One region of the Peribacillus sp. Hz7 genome, then DNA from elsewhere that is predicted to be linked to it. Evidence: riboswitches for the same ligand, from Rfam matches in the RefSeq annotation. Region 1 holds a riboswitch; each other region holds the start of a gene.

The links. Region 1 has a riboswitch for thiamine pyrophosphate ahead of thiT (energy-coupled thiamine transporter ThiT). Riboswitches for the same ligand answer to the same signal wherever they lie in the genome.
Region 2: linked by a shared signal. The riboswitch ahead of ACE199_RS04420 (LuxE/PaaK family acyltransferase) and the one ahead of thiT (energy-coupled thiamine transporter ThiT) in region 1 are both predicted to bind thiamine pyrophosphate.
Region 3: linked by a shared signal. The riboswitch ahead of thiC (phosphomethylpyrimidine synthase ThiC) and the one ahead of thiT (energy-coupled thiamine transporter ThiT) in region 1 are both predicted to bind thiamine pyrophosphate.
Region 4: linked by a shared signal. The riboswitch ahead of tenI (thiazole tautomerase TenI) and the one ahead of thiT (energy-coupled thiamine transporter ThiT) in region 1 are both predicted to bind thiamine pyrophosphate.

Annotation. Positions count from the first base shown of each region.
Region 1 is NZ_JBHHJV010000004.1:249,397-253,735, forward strand. Features, by position in the region: gene guaC (GMP reductase) at 1-861, shown strand, start outside; gene thiT (energy-coupled thiamine transporter ThiT) at 1,070-1,645, opposite strand; TPP riboswitch at 1,751-1,853, opposite strand; gene ACE199_RS08790 (cation diffusion facilitator family transporter) at 2,087-2,965, shown strand; gene ACE199_RS08795 (ATP-binding protein) at 3,343-4,339, shown strand, end outside.
Region 2 is NZ_JBHHJV010000002.1:179,933-184,271, reverse strand. Features, by position in the region: gene proB (glutamate 5-kinase) at 1-505, shown strand, start outside; gene ACE199_RS04425 (glutamate-5-semialdehyde dehydrogenase) at 527-1,774, shown strand; TPP riboswitch at 1,881-1,990, shown strand; gene ACE199_RS04420 (LuxE/PaaK family acyltransferase) at 2,075-3,163, shown strand; gene ACE199_RS04415 (acyl-CoA reductase) at 3,160-4,339, shown strand, end outside.
Region 3 is NZ_JBHHJV010000011.1:61,163-65,501, forward strand. Features, by position in the region: gene ACE199_RS15200 (hypothetical protein) at 1-49, opposite strand, end outside; gene thiC (phosphomethylpyrimidine synthase ThiC) at 366-2,099, opposite strand; TPP riboswitch at 2,220-2,334, opposite strand; gene phaZ (intracellular short-chain-length polyhydroxyalkanoate depolymerase) at 2,402-3,295, opposite strand; gene ACE199_RS15215 (hypothetical protein) at 3,350-3,529, opposite strand; gene ACE199_RS15220 (branched-chain amino acid ABC transporter permease) at 3,531-4,339, opposite strand, start outside.
Region 4 is NZ_JBHHJV010000011.1:117,230-121,568, forward strand. Features, by position in the region: gene ACE199_RS15475 (hypothetical protein) at 172-309, opposite strand; gene ACE199_RS15480 (hypothetical protein) at 721-849, shown strand; gene ACE199_RS15485 (ATP-binding protein) at 1,256-2,515, shown strand; TPP riboswitch at 2,589-2,698, shown strand; gene tenI (thiazole tautomerase TenI) at 2,791-3,408, shown strand; gene thiO (glycine oxidase ThiO) at 3,392-4,339, shown strand, end outside.

The DNA.
Region 1 (4,339 bases):
CCTGCCAATATGCAGACTATTATAGATGAAAAGATTGCTATTTACTTAGCAGAAAATGGCTACTTTTATGTGATGCATCGCTTCGAACCAGAGAAGCGAGTATCTTTTATTAAAGATATGCAATCACGAGGATTAATCGCATCGATTAGCGTTGGAGTTAAAGATGAAGAGTATGAATTTATCCAACAATTAGCAGAGGAACAGCTTGTACCTGAATACATTACAATTGATATTGCACACGGTCATTCGAATGCAGTCATAGAGATGATTCAACATATTAAAAAATACTTACCTGATAGTTTTGTGATTGCTGGAAATGTAGGCACTCCAGAAGCCGTAAGAGAATTAGAGCATGCTGGTGCGGATGCGACAAAAGTAGGCATCGGGCCAGGAAAGGTATGTATTACAAAAATTAAAACCGGATTTGGAACAGGTGGTTGGCAATTAGCTGCACTGCGTTGGTGTGCAAAGGCAGCAAGCAAGCCGATTATTGCTGACGGAGGAATTCGTACACACGGCGATATCGCTAAATCGATTAGATTTGGTGCAACTATGGTCATGATTGGTTCATTATTTGCTGGACATGAAGAATCACCAGGAGAAACGTTTGAGAAAGATGGAAAACTCTATAAAGAATACTTTGGTTCTGCTTCAGAATTTCAAAAAGGCGAAAAGAAAAACGTAGAAGGCAAGAAAATGTTCGTCGAGCACAAAGGTTCTTTGCAAGATACATTAACAGAAATGGAGCAAGATCTTCAGTCCTCTATCTCTTATGCAGGTGGAAATAAGTTAGAAGCAATCCGCAATGTAGATTACGTTATCGTTAAAAACTCTATCTTTAACGGTGATAAAGTGTATTAAAAGCTTTTAAGCACCCTGGATAGTCAACCATATCCATAGGATTTTTTCATACCAAGCTGAGCGAGAGACTTTCATACTTGCTCAGCTTTTTTCATAGATTAATTTACGGCTCATTTAAGCCGCAAATCAAATGGAACAACCATATTCACGAACACTTAAAAATTAAACGATAGAAAAAGCCGGACCTATAACAGATCCGACTGAAGATTTAATACGCTTTTCTCATTAATACATTTCTTGCCGTTGAATAAAGCATGGCCACGATAATAGCAGATAGTACAAAGCATCCTAGCATATACGTACCATTATAAACGAGCGAGTAAAGCGCGACTGGTTGGCCTGGCGGCGCATACTCTCCATAAAGAATAATACCAGAAGCAAAATGACATAAAAATCGTAAAAAGCTTCCTAACAACACTCCGCTTATAATGTAAAAGTTAGCTTTCGAATAGTTTCCTTCCCTTAAGCTCACATTTACCTTATTCACATATACACCAGCGAACCCTACGACTCCAAAAGCTAAGAAATAATCTATAATCCATGAAGCAAAATGATAAGGAATGGCTCCCGTTATAATTTGCAATCCTCCTAATAAAACTCCAGTAAGGACTCCGCCTTTAACTCCCCAACGAAAGGCCATTAAAAAAACAGGAACCATCGCAAGGGAAATAGAACCTCCTTGCGGCCAAAACCTTCCCATAATCGCACCTGATACAAAATCAAGCAGCAACGCCAAAGCCGCAAAAATAGCTACTTCCACTAAAAATAGTGTTTTGTTATTCATTGTACTTCCTCCTTCTCCTAATTAGAGAAGCGAGATGAGCTGCCCGAATTGCTTTTTCCAAACAAAAAAGCAATACTAGGGCGGTAATGGATGGCCCGTATTGCTTTATATCCAAAACCACATCCCTACGCTAGCATTAACTAACAGGTTCATAGGGTCAGAACTCATTCGCTCACTCTCAGCCTCTTCGGCTCCCCTTGTGGACGTATTTAATTTTTATCCTAGGTTAGAATATACTACTAGTTTGCTCATAAAACAAGTACTAATCTTCTCTTCCTTCCTAATTAAGGATGTATTTTTAGCTGTGACCAACTTATTTTTGGCCCTACAATACAAATGCAAAGATACAATTTAAATGGATGAAGGAGACATTGTTTCTATAGACCCACTACGGTTTCATCTGATATCGTTAATACGCAAGTTTGCAATGGGGGTACAATTATGCATACAGATCAAAATTCTATTTCAGCTGAAAGAGGGGCTTATATTAGCATCCTTGCTTACATATTTTTATCAGCCCTGAAATTAACGGTGGGCTATTTCGGTCACTCCAAAGGTTTATGGGCAGATGGATTAAATAATGCGACGGATATTGTCGCTTCGGTTGCCGTATTAATTGGATTAAAAATTTCAAAAATCCCGCCAGATAAAAATCATGCATATGGCCATTTGCGTGCAGAAACAATTGCTTCTTTAATCGCTGCTTTTATCATGATTACGGTCGGTATTGATGTCATTACCGGTGCTATTGAAGATTTTTTTACAGAAGATACGCAATCACCTAACATCTTGACAGCGGTTACAGCATTATTCTCCGCGGTATTTATGTACGTTATTTATCGTTATAATGCAGCGCTTAGTCGAAAAATAAATAGTGCTTCCATTTATGCGGTTGCACAAGATAATCGATCGGATGCGCTCGTTAGTGTAGGTGCTTTAGTTGGAATTTTAGGAACCTATATCGGCATCGCATGGCTCGATGGAGTCGCTGCTATCGTTGTCGGAATTATTATTTGTAAAACAGCTGTCGAGATTTTCCTAGACGCTTCCCACTCCTTAACAGATGGATTTGATGAAGAGTTATTACAAAAAATTGGCGTGACCATTTCAAAAACAGAAGGCGTTAAGGAAATGAGCGAAATTAAAGCTCGTATGCACGGAAATGAAATTCTTGTTGAAGCAACCGTTCATGTAAACCCGCTTTTAACGGTTATTGAAAGCCATGAAATCACGGTCAAAGTCGAACAAAACTTACTATCGGAACATAATGTTAAATATGCAATCATTCATATAGAACCTTATACGACTTCACAACAGTAACCAACAGCTATTTTGTTGGTTACTTTTTTATTGGCTCTATTATATGACTTTATTGATTACTGGCTTATTATTGAATACAGCCTTTTTACTAGTTATAAAGACACAAAAAAAACGTTTTTTTAGAATTTTTGCATAATTTTCTTTAGAAGTTAAAGGATTTTCGTTTCCTATTAGCGAAATAATTGGCTCTATTATATGACTTTGTTGATTACTGGCTTATTATTGAATACAGCCTTTTTACTAGTTATAAAGATACGAAAAATCGTTTTTTTTAGAATTTTTGCATAATTTTCTTTAGAAGTTAAAGGATTTTCGTTTCCTATTAGCGAAATAGGAATAATCAACGAAAAAATCTTTTCCTGTCAATGGAGGGCGAGATGCTATTTAATAACGCTACAGCAATTGATTTCTTAATGGATCATAAAGATCGTATTATTAGCCAGTGGACGCAATTCTCCCTTTCCGGAGAAAAAGTCGAACATTTTTTCAAACTATTTATAGAAAAAATGAAAAAGCAGCAATCAACGCTTGAAGAGTGTTTAGATTCATTATCGGAAAATATTGCGACAGAACAATTGCTTCAGATTATGAGTATGGAGGAATTCACTAAAACGATTACGGCTGGAAGATCCATTATGATAGAAGAAGTACTTACCTTACATTTAACACCCTGTGATTCACTTCGTCTCATTAACGAAATTAACCGTTCACTCGATCAATTGGTTCAACAGACCATTACTTATTACGCAAAATTACAAACAAAATCGCTAGAAGAACAGTACTATTTCATTAGTCAGACACATAAAGACCGCTTGACTCTGCTCGGTCAAATGACATCTAGCTTTGTTCATGAATTTAGAAATCCATTAACATCCATTATGGGATTTATCCAATTGCTACAATCGGAACATCCAGAAGTAAAATATTTAGATATTATCTCAAGTGAACTTAATCAACTAAACAGTCGAATCACACAATTTCTAAATTTATCAAAGAAAGAAAAAGCAAGTGAATATATTGATTCCTTTTCTATTTCAAAGCTTGTCGATGATGTTATTGAATTTCTTTATCCAAGCATATTAGATGCAAATGCTACCGTTTCGTATGCCATTCCAGACGATATAATGATTAGCGGCTCTAAGGAAGAAATACGTCAAGTATTGTTAAATATTATCTTAAACGCACTAGATGTCATTCCCACAACCTCTGTACCGACTATTACTATTTCTGGTACACAATCTAGAGAAGGATTACTCTTAACGATTGCTAATAACGGTCCAAAAATCCCAGACGATGTATTGCCAACTATTTTTGATCCTTTCGTCACCACCAAAACAAAAGGAACTGGACTTGGCTTATTTGTTTGTAAAGAAA
Region 2 (4,339 bases), on a different contig from region 1:
TGATTGGCTGCAAGTAGCGGAAGGAGCCGGCTCAAACGTTGGGACAGGCGGGATGCAATCGAAATTATTAGCTGCGAAAACAGCACTATCTTTAGGTGTAAAAGTCTTTATTGGTAAAGGAGAAGGCCGTGATAAGCTTCTGCGAATTTTAGCGGGTGACGGTGACGGGACGTATATTGAAAATGACGTGCTTACAACCGTAAATAATAATAAGCAGTGGATTTCAATTCATTCGGAAGTGTCAGGGAAAATCTTCGTTGACGATGGCGCAGAAACAGCCTTAATGTTGAATGGCAGCAGTTTATTGCCTGCCGGTATTTATGACATTCAAGGAGATTTTGAAAAAGGGGACGTTGTTGAAGTGTTTGGTTCAAGTGGATTGCTTGGCCGAGGAGAAGTTCTCTATTCTGTCGATGAGCTGAAACTAGCGATGGGAAAACGGACAGACGAGCTTGTGATGTCAGCAATTGAAGTGATTCATCGAGATAAATGGGTGAAAGCCTAAATTAAAAAGGGGGAGTTAGTAATGAGTGAAGTTATTGTAAGAGGAAAAGCGGCTAAAGCGGCAAGTTATAAAATGAATGGGAAGACGACAGAAGAAAAAAATGAAGCATTAGCAAAAATTGCGGATCAATTATTAGTAGATAAAGATTATTTAATAAGTGAAAATGCAAAAGATTTAGAACAAGGAAAGAAAAATGGTCTGCCTGAATCAACGCTAGATCGCATTATGTTAAACGAAAAGCGTATTGAAGATATGTCAGCGGCTATTCGTTTACTGATTGACTTAAAGGATCCAGTCGGTGAAAGCTTAGAGACCATTGAGAAAGAAAACGGCTTGCTTATTAAAAAAAATCGTGTTCCAATCGGTGTGATTGGTATGATTTATGAAGCGAGACCAAATGTAACGATTGATGCGGCTACATTATCATTAAAAACAGGGAATGCGGTTATTTTACGAGGAAGTTCATCTGCAAGCTACTCTAATCAAGCGCTTGTTGGGTCGATTCATAAGGCATTGGCGCAAACATCTTTACCAGTTGATGCGGTTCAATTAATGGAAGATACAAGCCGTGAAACAGCGAAAGAATTATTTCATTTGAATGAATATTTAGATGTGTTGATTCCACGTGGAGGCAAAAATTTAATTGATACCGTTGTTCGTGAATCGACTGTACCTGTTCTTGAAACGGGCGCTGGTAACTGTCATATTTTTATTGATGAATCAGCTGATTATGAGATGACAGAAAATATTGTAATCAATGGAAAGACACAGCGTCCATCTGTATGTAATGCCATTGAAAGTTTGCTCATTCATGAAAGCTGGTTTACTAAAAATGGGACGGACTTATTAGCAGTTCTTCACGGTAAAGGAATTGAACTATACGGAGATCAAACGGTCTGTACTGCTTTTCCAGAGGCGAAGCAAGCAACAGAAGAAGATTGGGCAACGGAATATTTAGCGCTAAAATTGAGTGTGAAAATTGTGAAGGATGTTATAGAAGCTGTTGAGCATATTAATCAATATGGTACGAATCATTCTGAAGCCATTATCACAACAAATGAGGAAAATGCAGCCATTTTCTTAAATGGAGTCGATGCAGCCGCTGTTTATCATAATGCTTCTACCCGTTTTACTGATGGTTTTGAATTCGGTTACGGTGCTGAAATTGGGATTAGTACGCAAAAGCTTCATGCGCGTGGACCAATGGGATTACCTGCTTTAACATCTACTAAATATTTTATTTATGGACAAGGACAAATTCGTGGATAAGTAGATAGTTGATGAACGAGATTGAGTGAAAACCTGTACGCTACTTCTGGTACAGGTTTTTTTGTGATTGCATTTTGCAAAAAGAAAGGGTATTCTTTGTATAAAAATAGATGATATCGGGAGTCTGTGGAATCAGGCTGAGAGTACGGTTAATCTACCGTAGACCGTTTGAACCTGTTGGGTCATGCCAGCGTAGGGAAGTGATAAGGGGATTACTCTGTATTTTTGCACTTTGCGTACGCAAAGTGCTTTTTTGCGTTATTAGAAAATAAATGGCTACATTGAAAGGAATGGGTAAACATGATGACTCAAAAAGAAATGATTGAATCGACAGTTCAATTTATCAATCGTAATGAATCTTCTGAGGAAGATTTTAATCAGCAGGCTTTACAATTATTTCGCTATCACTATCAATATAACATTCCTTATCGAACTTTTTGTTCTCAAAAAGGAAAAACACCGCGTACTGTGAAAACTTGGAGAGACATCCCGCCAGTACCGATTAATGCTTTTAAAGATGTTACTTTGAGCTGCTGTGATCCGGAGCAAGCGGAAGCGGTTTATATGACAAGTGGTACAACACAAGGAATTAGAGGTAAACATTATCATCCAACATTAGACATATTTGATAGGTCGATGATTAAAAATTTTCAAGAAAGATTTATGGGAAATACCGATAAGATTCGGATGGGAATCTTATTTCCAACAGAACAGGAGATGCCTAATTCTTCTTTAGCTCGTTATTTAAAACTCGCAAAAGAAAGATTTGGGACAGAGGATAGCCGTTATTTTATACAAAATCACGAGCTTGATGTGGAAGGCTTACAGAAAGAGCTGAGGAATGCTGAAGCAATTGGAGAACCTTATGCTCTTTTAGGTGCAAGTTATAGCTTTGTTCACCTTTTAGAAGAACTAGAGCGTGGGAATCAAACTTTTACTCTACCAAAAGGAAGTAAAATTCTTGATACGGGCGGCTTTAAAAAACAATCTAAAGAATTAGAGTTGGATGAGTTTTATCAGTTGCTTTCTACATATTTAGGAGTCAATCGTTCAGCGTGTATCAATATGTACGGCATGACCGAGCTGAGTACACAGCTGTATGACGATGGAAATCAATCTGTGCCTGCTGTTAAGTCAGGACCAAGTTGGATTAAAACGCGAGTGGTAAATCCGTTAACAGGTGAAGAAGTAGCAAAAGGAGAACGCGGCGTTATTGTTCATTGCGATCTTGCTAATATGAATTCTGTTTCTACGATTTTAACAGAAGATGTTGGTGTTGAAGTGGAAGGCGGTTTTCTTTTATTAGGAAGAGTGGAAGGAACAGAAGCAAAGGGCTGTTCGCTAGCGATGGCAGAATTTTTAAAGGCTTCAAAGGGACTGGAGAAATGAGAGAAATCGCTGGATATATTCCGAATATAGGAGAAGAATCATTTGAGACAAAGGTGCTTCTATTCGAAAGAAATCAGGAAACAATAGAAGTGGAGATTCCGATTCTTACAAATGAACAAATGAACAGGTTAATTGACAAGATTAAGCATAGCAGTCGTAAGGTGTTAAAATCTTTTTCTGTTAATGAGTTAATGAATATCATTGATGAAGCGATTCATAGACTTCTAGATCGTGATTCATTTTATCGACAAAAAGCTGAGAAAGTATTGCCCATTGTAACAGGCTATGATGAAGAAATGATAAGACTTGGTTTGACTTCTTATTTAAAAACGTTTCGAAAACATGAACTGCAGCGTTTTCTTGTTGAAGATTTAGGAAATCCATTGTTGTTAGATGATTTTCAACCGAGAGTAAAAGGGGGATTTTCGAAGGCTTTTAGTCCTGATTTAATTACGCATATTTGGTCAGGGAATGTGCCTGGTCTTCCTTTATGGAGCTTTATATCTAGTTTGTTAGTGAAAGCAGGGAATATCGGGAAGGTATCGAGTACTGAGCCATTATTTGCCGGCTGGTTCGCTAAGCTTTTAGTGGAAATAGAACCAAGATTAGCAGATTGCTTTGCCGTTCTTTGGTGGAAGGGTGGCGAAGAGGAGAGAGAACGCTTTATTTTTCAGCAAACAGATATTGTTGTCGGGTATGGGGGCAATGAAGCGATGGAAGCTTTACGAAGTCGGATTCCAATCACTAAAAGGTTTTTACCATTTGGACACAAGCTAAGTTTTGGGATTGTTTCAAAGGCGTCTCTGGATTCTTTTAAAGCTTTGCGGACGGCCCATTTGGCTGCTTTGGATGTGATGCGCTATGACCAACAAGGCTGTTATTCTCCGCATGTTTTCTATGTACAAAAAGGAGGAAATGTTTCTCCAAAAGAATTTGCTAGATATATAGGTCATGAACTAGAGGCGTTTAATAGAAGGTTTCCGAGAAGAAAACTGTCAATGACCGAATCGATGGAGATGGCTGCTTGGAAAAATAAAGAAGAAATGAACCTGTTCTCGAATCCAAATAATGAAGTATTAGGCAATAACCAAAATGACTGGACTGTTGTTTTTGAAGATTCCAATCTTAGCCTTACACCAAGCAGTTTAAATCGTGTCGTAAAAGTGAAAGGGTTTG
Region 3 (4,339 bases), on a different contig from region 1:
CCACTACAGCTCCCGCAGCTAACGATACAGCTCCTAGCCCTGCATCCACAATTGCATCTCCAGCAATTTTCTCAATTAATGTTTCTCACAAATCTATTAAATCATAAAAAATTTAGAAGTCTCAATGCTATTGATGAAGGATATACCAAAAATGAGCCTTATTCCCTGTTAGAGTAAAATCGTTTCACAGGAAGAAAGAACCGATCTGATTTTTTATCATCTCCCGACAGAAGACTCCCACTTCAAATTTCGTTAGAAATTAAGTGGTGAGTAGTTCAAAGAATCGACAAATTGATCCAAATCTATGAAACGATTCATTATAAAAAAACAAGCTCCCTTCAAAAGAAAGGAGCTTACTGATGCTATTATTGATAAATCTTTGAACCACTCTGACGGAATTCCTCCGCTTTCTCTTCTAGCGCTTTATCTACTTCCATATCACGAATGTTATGAGAAATCTTCATGCTGCAAAATTTCGGGCCGCACATTGAACAGAAATGAGCGGTTTTAGCTCCTTCTGCTGGCAGTGTTTCATCATGGTATTCCATCGCTCGCTCTGGATCGAGTGATAAATTAAATTGATCACGCCAACGGAATTCAAATCGTGCTTTTGAAAGAGCGTTATCGCGAAGTTCTGCTCCAGGATGTCCTTTTGCAAGATCGGCTGCATGAGCGGCAATTTTATACGTAATAACCCCATCGCGCACATCGTCTTTATTTGGTAAGCCTAAATGTTCTTTCGGTGTTACATAGCAAAGCATCGCTGTTCCGTATGAAGCAATCATCGCTGCGCCAATGGCTGACGTAATATGATCATAGCCTGGTGCAATGTCAGTCGTTAATGGCCCAAGCGTATAGAACGGCGCTTCCATACAAATATCTAATTGCTTATCCATATTTTCTTTAATTTTATGCATCGGTACATGACCTGGTCCTTCAATCATCACTTGCACATCATGTTTCCAGGCAATTTTCGTTAATTCACCGAGCGTTTCGAGCTCTGCAAATTGGGCATCATCATTCGCATCAGCAATCGAACCCGGACGAAGCCCATCTCCTAATGAAAAAGCAACATCGTATGCTTTCATAATTTCACATATTTCTTCAAAATGTGTATATAAGAAGCTTTCTTGATGATGAGCTAAACACCATTGCGCCATAATCGAGCCGCCCCGAGATACAATGCCAGTCGTGCGTTTCGCTGTTAGTGGAATATATGGAAGGCGTACTCCCGCATGAATCGTAAAGTAATCCACCCCTTGTTCCGCTTGTTCAATTAATGTATCTCGGAACACTTCCCATGTTAAATCTTCAGCAATACCATTCACTTTTTCAAGCGCCTGATAAATTGGGACTGTTCCCACCGGAACTGGGCAGTTGCGAATAATCCATTCTCGTGTTGTATGAATGTTTTTCCCTGTAGAGAGATCCATCATTGTATCGGCTCCCCAGCGAATAGCCCACGTCATTTTTTCCACTTCTTCATCAATCGACGAAGTCACTGCAGAGTTACCGATATTGGCATTGATTTTCACTAAAAAATTGCGGCCAATAATCATTGGTTCACTTTCTGGGTGATTAATGTTAGAAGGAATAATTGCTCGACCTTCCGCTACTTCTTTACGAACAAATTCAGCGTCCATATTTTCTCGTAGCGCAATGTATTCCATTTCAGGTGTAATGATTCCTTGACGCGCATAATGCATTTGTGTCACATTTTTTCCTTTTTTTGCACGAAGCGGCTTTCTTTTTAATCCAGGAAATACAAATTCTTTTCCTTGATCGATATTTTTATAGCCATTGTCTTCAGGCTTTATTTCACGCCCGATATATTCCTCGGTATCTTCACGATCACGAATCCATTCGCTCCGTACAGATGGTAGACCTTTTTCAATATCAATCTTCACTTGTGGATCCGTATAGGGACCACTCGTATCATAGACACGGATAGGCGGATTTACTTCTTCCCCTCGCGCTGTCACAGTTGGAGACTGTTCAATCTCACGGAAAGGAACCCTTATACTTGGTTGTGATCCTTCTACAAATACTTTTTTACTAGCTGGAAAACTTGTCATTACGACGTTCTTTTGTTCACTCATCATCAATTCCTCCTTTAGTTATAGGACGAAATCTGATTCCCAAGCGGCATGAAAAAACCGGGATCTGTATAAACAGAACCCGGTAGTAGTCAGTTTTTTAAACGGCACAAAGCCATTAAAAAAAGCAGATAGCAACTTCCCCACGCTGGTATGAGCCAGATCAGGTCCTGAGGGTTAAGAAACTTTATCGTGTCTCTCTCTCAGCCCAACTTATTGGACACCCCTAGTATGAAAATATTAACTTTTCTACTACACTATAAAATAAATTCATAGACATGTAAAGAGAATATTGGAAATTTTGTCTATTGAGCCTTATTGTCTAAAAACTGAACAATTTCATTACATAACAAATCCAGATTATCGATTAATGGAGAATGACCACAAGCCGCCAATTCTTTAAAAACCGCTCGGCCATGAAAATCTTCCATGATTTCATCGGCCATTTGTTTAGAAATCACTAAATCATCACTTCCTCGTAATATAAGGACAGGTATTTGAATATCCCTCACTTGATTTCTACCTTGAAGCAATCCATTATGTTGATCACTTATATTAAAAATATTTAAAGTATGATAGACTTCAGCAAGATTGCGCTGTGTAAGCATATCGTCCACATATTCCTCATACTTCCTGTCATCAGGCTGCTTCTTTGTATAAATTAAAGTATTCCACACAGACTTCAAAAAGTCTCGATTATTCGTATCATACGCTTGTTGTACAGTCATTGTCTTAGCATCATTTCTGACTTCTTCCTGTGTTTGCAGTCGCTTCGTCAAGTCCGGGCTTCCAAACGTTGGATAGCCCCTCGTTGAAACAGAGGCTAATAAAATTAATTGCTCGCATAGCCCTGGATAATCCGCACAAAACTGCATTGCAACTGCACCACCAGTCGACCAGCCAATCATACTAAACTTGGACAGCTGTAACTGATCAACAAACAGTTTGAGATCATCTGAAAAATCTTTGATGCTTTCAACCGAACGTATATACGTCGAATGACCGAAACCTCGTAAATCCACAGCTAATATTTTATAAGAGGAAGGAATAACATCAATTAAAAGATCCCAATGCTTAGAAGAGGTCATATTTCCATGAACAAGAAGTAACACTTTATCTCCGCCTGCCCTTTCACGGTATCCTAATGTTTCTCCATTTGCTAAAGTCGTTCTTTTCAGTTCCACTCCCACTTTATTCATTCACTTCATCTCCTCATCTACTATTTGCTAAATACCCCCCTCGACTTCTTTTCTCTATCGTTTCGTAAGAGATTGTCTTACAAAATTTACGGCATCATCTAGATTTTCGAAGGTCATTTCATCATCGTCTTGAATATGAGTCACTTTAATCCTCCACTGCTTCTCTTCTGTCAACGTTTCCGTGTTTGCGAGATGGAAGCGAAAGATAAATGAAACGATTGTTTGCCCGCTCATCTCACCCCTCCTTCACTATATTCTCTGAAGTCGACACATCTTCCTTCTTTCCTTTTTTTGCAACAAGCTTTCGGACACTACCGACAATCCCATTTGGAAAGAACATTACTGCAAGGATATACACAATGCCAAACAAAATAAGCCAACGCTCAAAAATCCAATGCACCTTTGCAAGTCCTGTCAGCCAATGGTGAGCCAATTCAATAATAGCCGCCCCTAAAACAGGGCCGATTAGTGTACCCACTCCACCAATAATCGTCATTAATAAAGCATCCAGCGTAATGTCCATCGTAAATACACTCGTATTGACAAAACGCAGCGATAACGCATATAAAGAACCACTTAAACTCGCAATTCCGCCAGCTACGATACTAGCAATGATTTTATAATGCAAAACTTGATAGCCAAGCGATTCTGCCCGTTGTTCATTATCCTTAATAGCTAGCAATATTCTTCCTAATGGAGACTGGATAAATCGTTTTAATCCAAAATAGACAATGATCATCAGCACAAGACAAACAAGATAAAAGTGAAGTCGATTATGGAAAAACTCAGGAACTCGAAACGTAAATCCATCATTTCCATACGTAAGGGTCCTCCATTTTTCTGCAGCGACAAGAAATAGACCAGCAAGAGCCAGCGTCAACATCGCATAATAATGACTTTTTAAACGAAGCGTCATCAACCCTACAACAAAACTGATGATTAAAGAAAACAAAACACCCAAAATAATCGCCCCAGTAACAAGAAGCATCGTTGGTTCATAATGCTTTAACATAACGCTCACACAGTAAGCTCCAATGCCAAAAA
Region 4 (4,339 bases), on a different contig from region 1:
TTGCATATTGTTAACGCCTTCTTTATCAAAGATATTCCGCAAGTCCTTTAAACATGAACAAAAAACTTTCTTCAACAAACATAATTAAACCCTGCCTGTTTTTATATATAAACGGGCAGGGTTTCTATTTGGCTTCAACTGCGAGATCCGTAGTCATCACGTCCTTTTTCATTAACTAGCTTGATTATCATATTCATTCAATTGTTCTTTCGTTAAGTGTGTTACAAAATGATAAAAAGTCATCGACTCCATTCCGTAATTTTCACATGCTCTTTTATAGCTTTCATATGCTTCACGATACGTTTCCATCTTCGCTTCCCCCTGTTGTATAACAATTATTTAAGTTATATAAAATATATAACAGAACCACCACTGTGTCAATACATTTCTAAAAATAAAAATCTGTTATATAACAAATTTTTCGATCGATTTTTGCCATTATCCCTCTTTTTAATTACCATAAATTACTGATAGCGTTTAGATCTAACATGAATTAGGATTATATTCGAATATACATTTTTAAGATGTGCCACTATCGGTTCATCTGGAAAACTTATAGTTTCATTGTTTGTTATCTTATATCTCACTTTATGTTGTCATTAAAAATTATAGAGCGAAACAGATTCCTGGATTTTCCCAGACCTATATATTAACGATAAATTCAAAGATGCCCTGGATTTACAGTTTTATTCGACTAAATACAATGAATTGGATACCATTGTGGAGCTTGCTAAAGGTAAAACTTTAAGTGGATATTTGACTTATCGAGTATCACCAGGTAAAAAATTAGAATTAGTGTATAAAGATTTTGATAGCTTTGATGAAATTACATTTTTCGGAACAAATTAATCCAGCTCATTCCAAAATATAATAAAAAGACTGATCATAGAATGCTAGTGATCAGTCTTTTATTGTTTATTTACCCTTATTAATAGCTAAGCTTTTTTTGCAACACTATGTATTTTTGCGTTAACAAACTAACTACGACAAACACGATAAATGAAATCACGATGGGTAACACAACGATATGCATACCGAGTACATTCGGCTAAAAACAATCAAATATAATAACTAGCAAAATAAAGAATGGAATACCAAGTACAATTCCAATTTCCGCTTCTTTAAAGCCATCATCATTTACAGAGCAGAAAACAAAAGTGTATTTTTCTACCATTTTTTTTAAAATAACAAAAGGAATTTCACCTAATAATAGCGAATATTTAAAGTTATAAATTATTGAAAGTTCGGTGCAACTATGTCTTTGATAACAAAAAATTTGTTAATTAACTTCCTATTTACTATTCTTCCTTTATTTTTGGTACAAATGATTTACTTCGCCAAATATTCTTATAAATTCGAAAACTTCAAAAAAGGGACATTTGCCATTTTCCCTATCGCCTCCCTTATTCTTTGTATGATGTTCCCTGTTGATACAGGGCCTTATTATGTATGGGATCTTCGTTGGGTTCCCTTTATCCTAGGTTGGTTATATGGCGGATATAAATTAGGAATTCCTTTATTATTCTTAATGTTATTCATTCGCTTTTGGCTAAATGGCGATAACGGCTTTTATATAGCATGTATTACTTTCTTTTCTTTTTCTATTGTACTATTCTTTATATCTAAATATTTTTTTCAATTTTCTGTAAAATATAAAGTGATAATAAGCACTTCACTAACTTTTATCGGTTTACTGCTCTCCCTGTTGGTATCTGAACAACTATTTGACATAAACAGAGAAGCAAATCTATGGGTACAATATATTTCCATTGAAATTATTGCGATGGTGTTTACGAACTTGCTGTGGGAAGTCATTCAAGCTAATTTCCACATACTTCAAAAGTTAGTGAAAGCAGAGAAACTACAAATGGTTAGTCATTTAGCAGCCAGTATTTCTCATGAAGTTCGTAATCCACTCACCGCCAGTAGAGGATTTATCCAAATGCTATCTGAGGAGACCTCTGACCAAAAAAGAAAACAATATACAGAAATTGCACTACAAGAACTGGATCGTGCAACAGAAGTCATTAATGATTATTTAACATTTGCTAAGCCTGCGCTTGAAAAAGAAGAAAAAATCAATGTTGCGGAGGAAATTCAGCATGCCATCAATGTCATTACCCCTTTAGCTAATATGAACAGCATACAAATCAAACTATCTTTATTAGATGATGGCCAATATGTCGTTAAGGGAGAGCGCAAAAAGTTTCAACAATGTTTAATTAATATGTTAAAAAACGGCATAGAATCTATGGGGATTAACGGAAAACTGCACATTATTCAAACCAATACTCAGCATACCATTCAAATCGATATTCAAGATGAAGGAACAGGTATGACACAAGAACAAATCAATCGCCTTGGGGAGCCCTATTTTACAACAAAAGAAAAAGGCACAGGGCTTGGAATGATGGTTTCGTATAGTATTATTAATCAAATGAATGGCCAGATTACAGTCGTAAGTGAACAAGGAATAGGAACTTGCTTTTCTATCAAGCTTCCTATTTATCAATAAATTATTTTTTAAATTTTTATTGTACACCTTCCAGATTTATGATATTTTAAATATAAATTTTAAAACTATTTAATTAATTCACTAGGGGATCCCTTGATAAGGGCTGAGAATAAAGTAGTTACTTTTAAACCCTCATAACCTGAACAGGTTCGCACCTGCGTAGGGAAGTGTTCGTTATTCTTTGTGCTTATTTGTGTACAAATAACAAAACCACTTTCCTATTTAAGGTTAGTGGTTTTTTTGCGTGTACTACTAGTAAAGAGGAGTAAACGAATATGAAACTGATTGCTGTAACAGATGATTCACATACAGTTAGCGAACTGACAAGTATCATTTCTTCTATTCAAAATGTTGTTGATTATATCCATATTCGTGAAAAATCAAAAACGGCTCATGAAGTTCTGTTACTCATTCAGCTTTTAGAACAAGCAGATGTAAACAAAGAAAAACTCGTCATTCATGACCGCTTAGATATCGCGTTACTCACACAAATTTCGAATATCCATCTTCCATCACATAGCCTTCCTATCCAAAAAGTGAGAGAAAACTTTCCGCACTTACGGATTGGTCGTTCGATTCATTCTTTAGAAGAAGCAAAACAAGCACAAACAGATGGAGCGGATTATGTGTTATATGGACATTGTTTTGAAACAGATTGTAAAAAGGGACTGGCTCCAAATGGCATACATACTATTAGCAATATGAAACAAGCACTAAAAATCCCTGTATATGCCATTGGTGGCATTACACCAACTCGGGTAGACGCCCTTCAACAACTAAAAACAGACGGCATTGCGGTTATGTCGGGCATTTTTTCTTCACCAAATCCCTATGCATCCGCATTAGATTTTTTTAAATTATGTAAGGAGAATTCATGTGAAAACAAATTATGAAGTAGCCATTATAGGCGGTGGAATTATCGGCTGCTCCATCGCCTACTATTTAGCGAAAGAACAGATTGATGTTGCCGTGTTTGAGGAAAAGCAACTAGCTAGTAAATCGACAAGTGCAGCAGCTGGTATGTTAGGAGCTCATTCAGAATGCAATGATCTTGAGATTTTCTATCCTTTTGCAAGAAAGAGTCAACTAGCCTATTTCCAGCTTCAAGATGAGCTAAAAGAGCTAAGCGGTATCGATATTGAGTTAAGAAAAGGCGGAATTTTTCAGCTCGCTTATTCAGAGGCTGAAAAAAGTGAGCTAAGTTCTACCCTCTCCCTTCCTACCGTCAAATGGTATGACAGAGATAATGTACGACATGAAGAATCTTCTGTTTCAACGAATATTATCGGAGCCGCTTTTATTGAAGATGATGTTAATGTCTTACCTAGTTCTGTTTGTCAAGCATTTGGAAAGAGTGCTCAAGTATTGGGGGCATCGATTTTTGAATATACATCCGTTTTCTCGATTCAAAAGCAAGACAGTTCCTATACGATTAAAACGAGCAAAGGAAATTTCCAAGCTAAATATGTCGTTGTCGCAAATGGTGTATGGAGCTCAAACTTTTTCCATCAGCTTGGTTTAACCAATACGCTTACTCCTGTCAAAGGGGAATGTGTATCAGTTTCAAGTGAAAAGCCGCTTTTAAAGCATACATTATTTCATGAACACTGCTATATTGTACCGCGAAACAACGGCAGACTTGTGCTTGGAGCCAGCATGGTCGAAAATGATTGGAATGAACAGGCAAGTCTTGGTGGTGTCGAGAATCTCATTGCTAAAGCAAAAACGATGCTCCCGTCCATCATCGATATGAAAATCGAGTCCTTTTGGGCAGGGCTTCGTCCACAAACGTTTGATCAAAAGCCATTTATCGGTCATCATCCT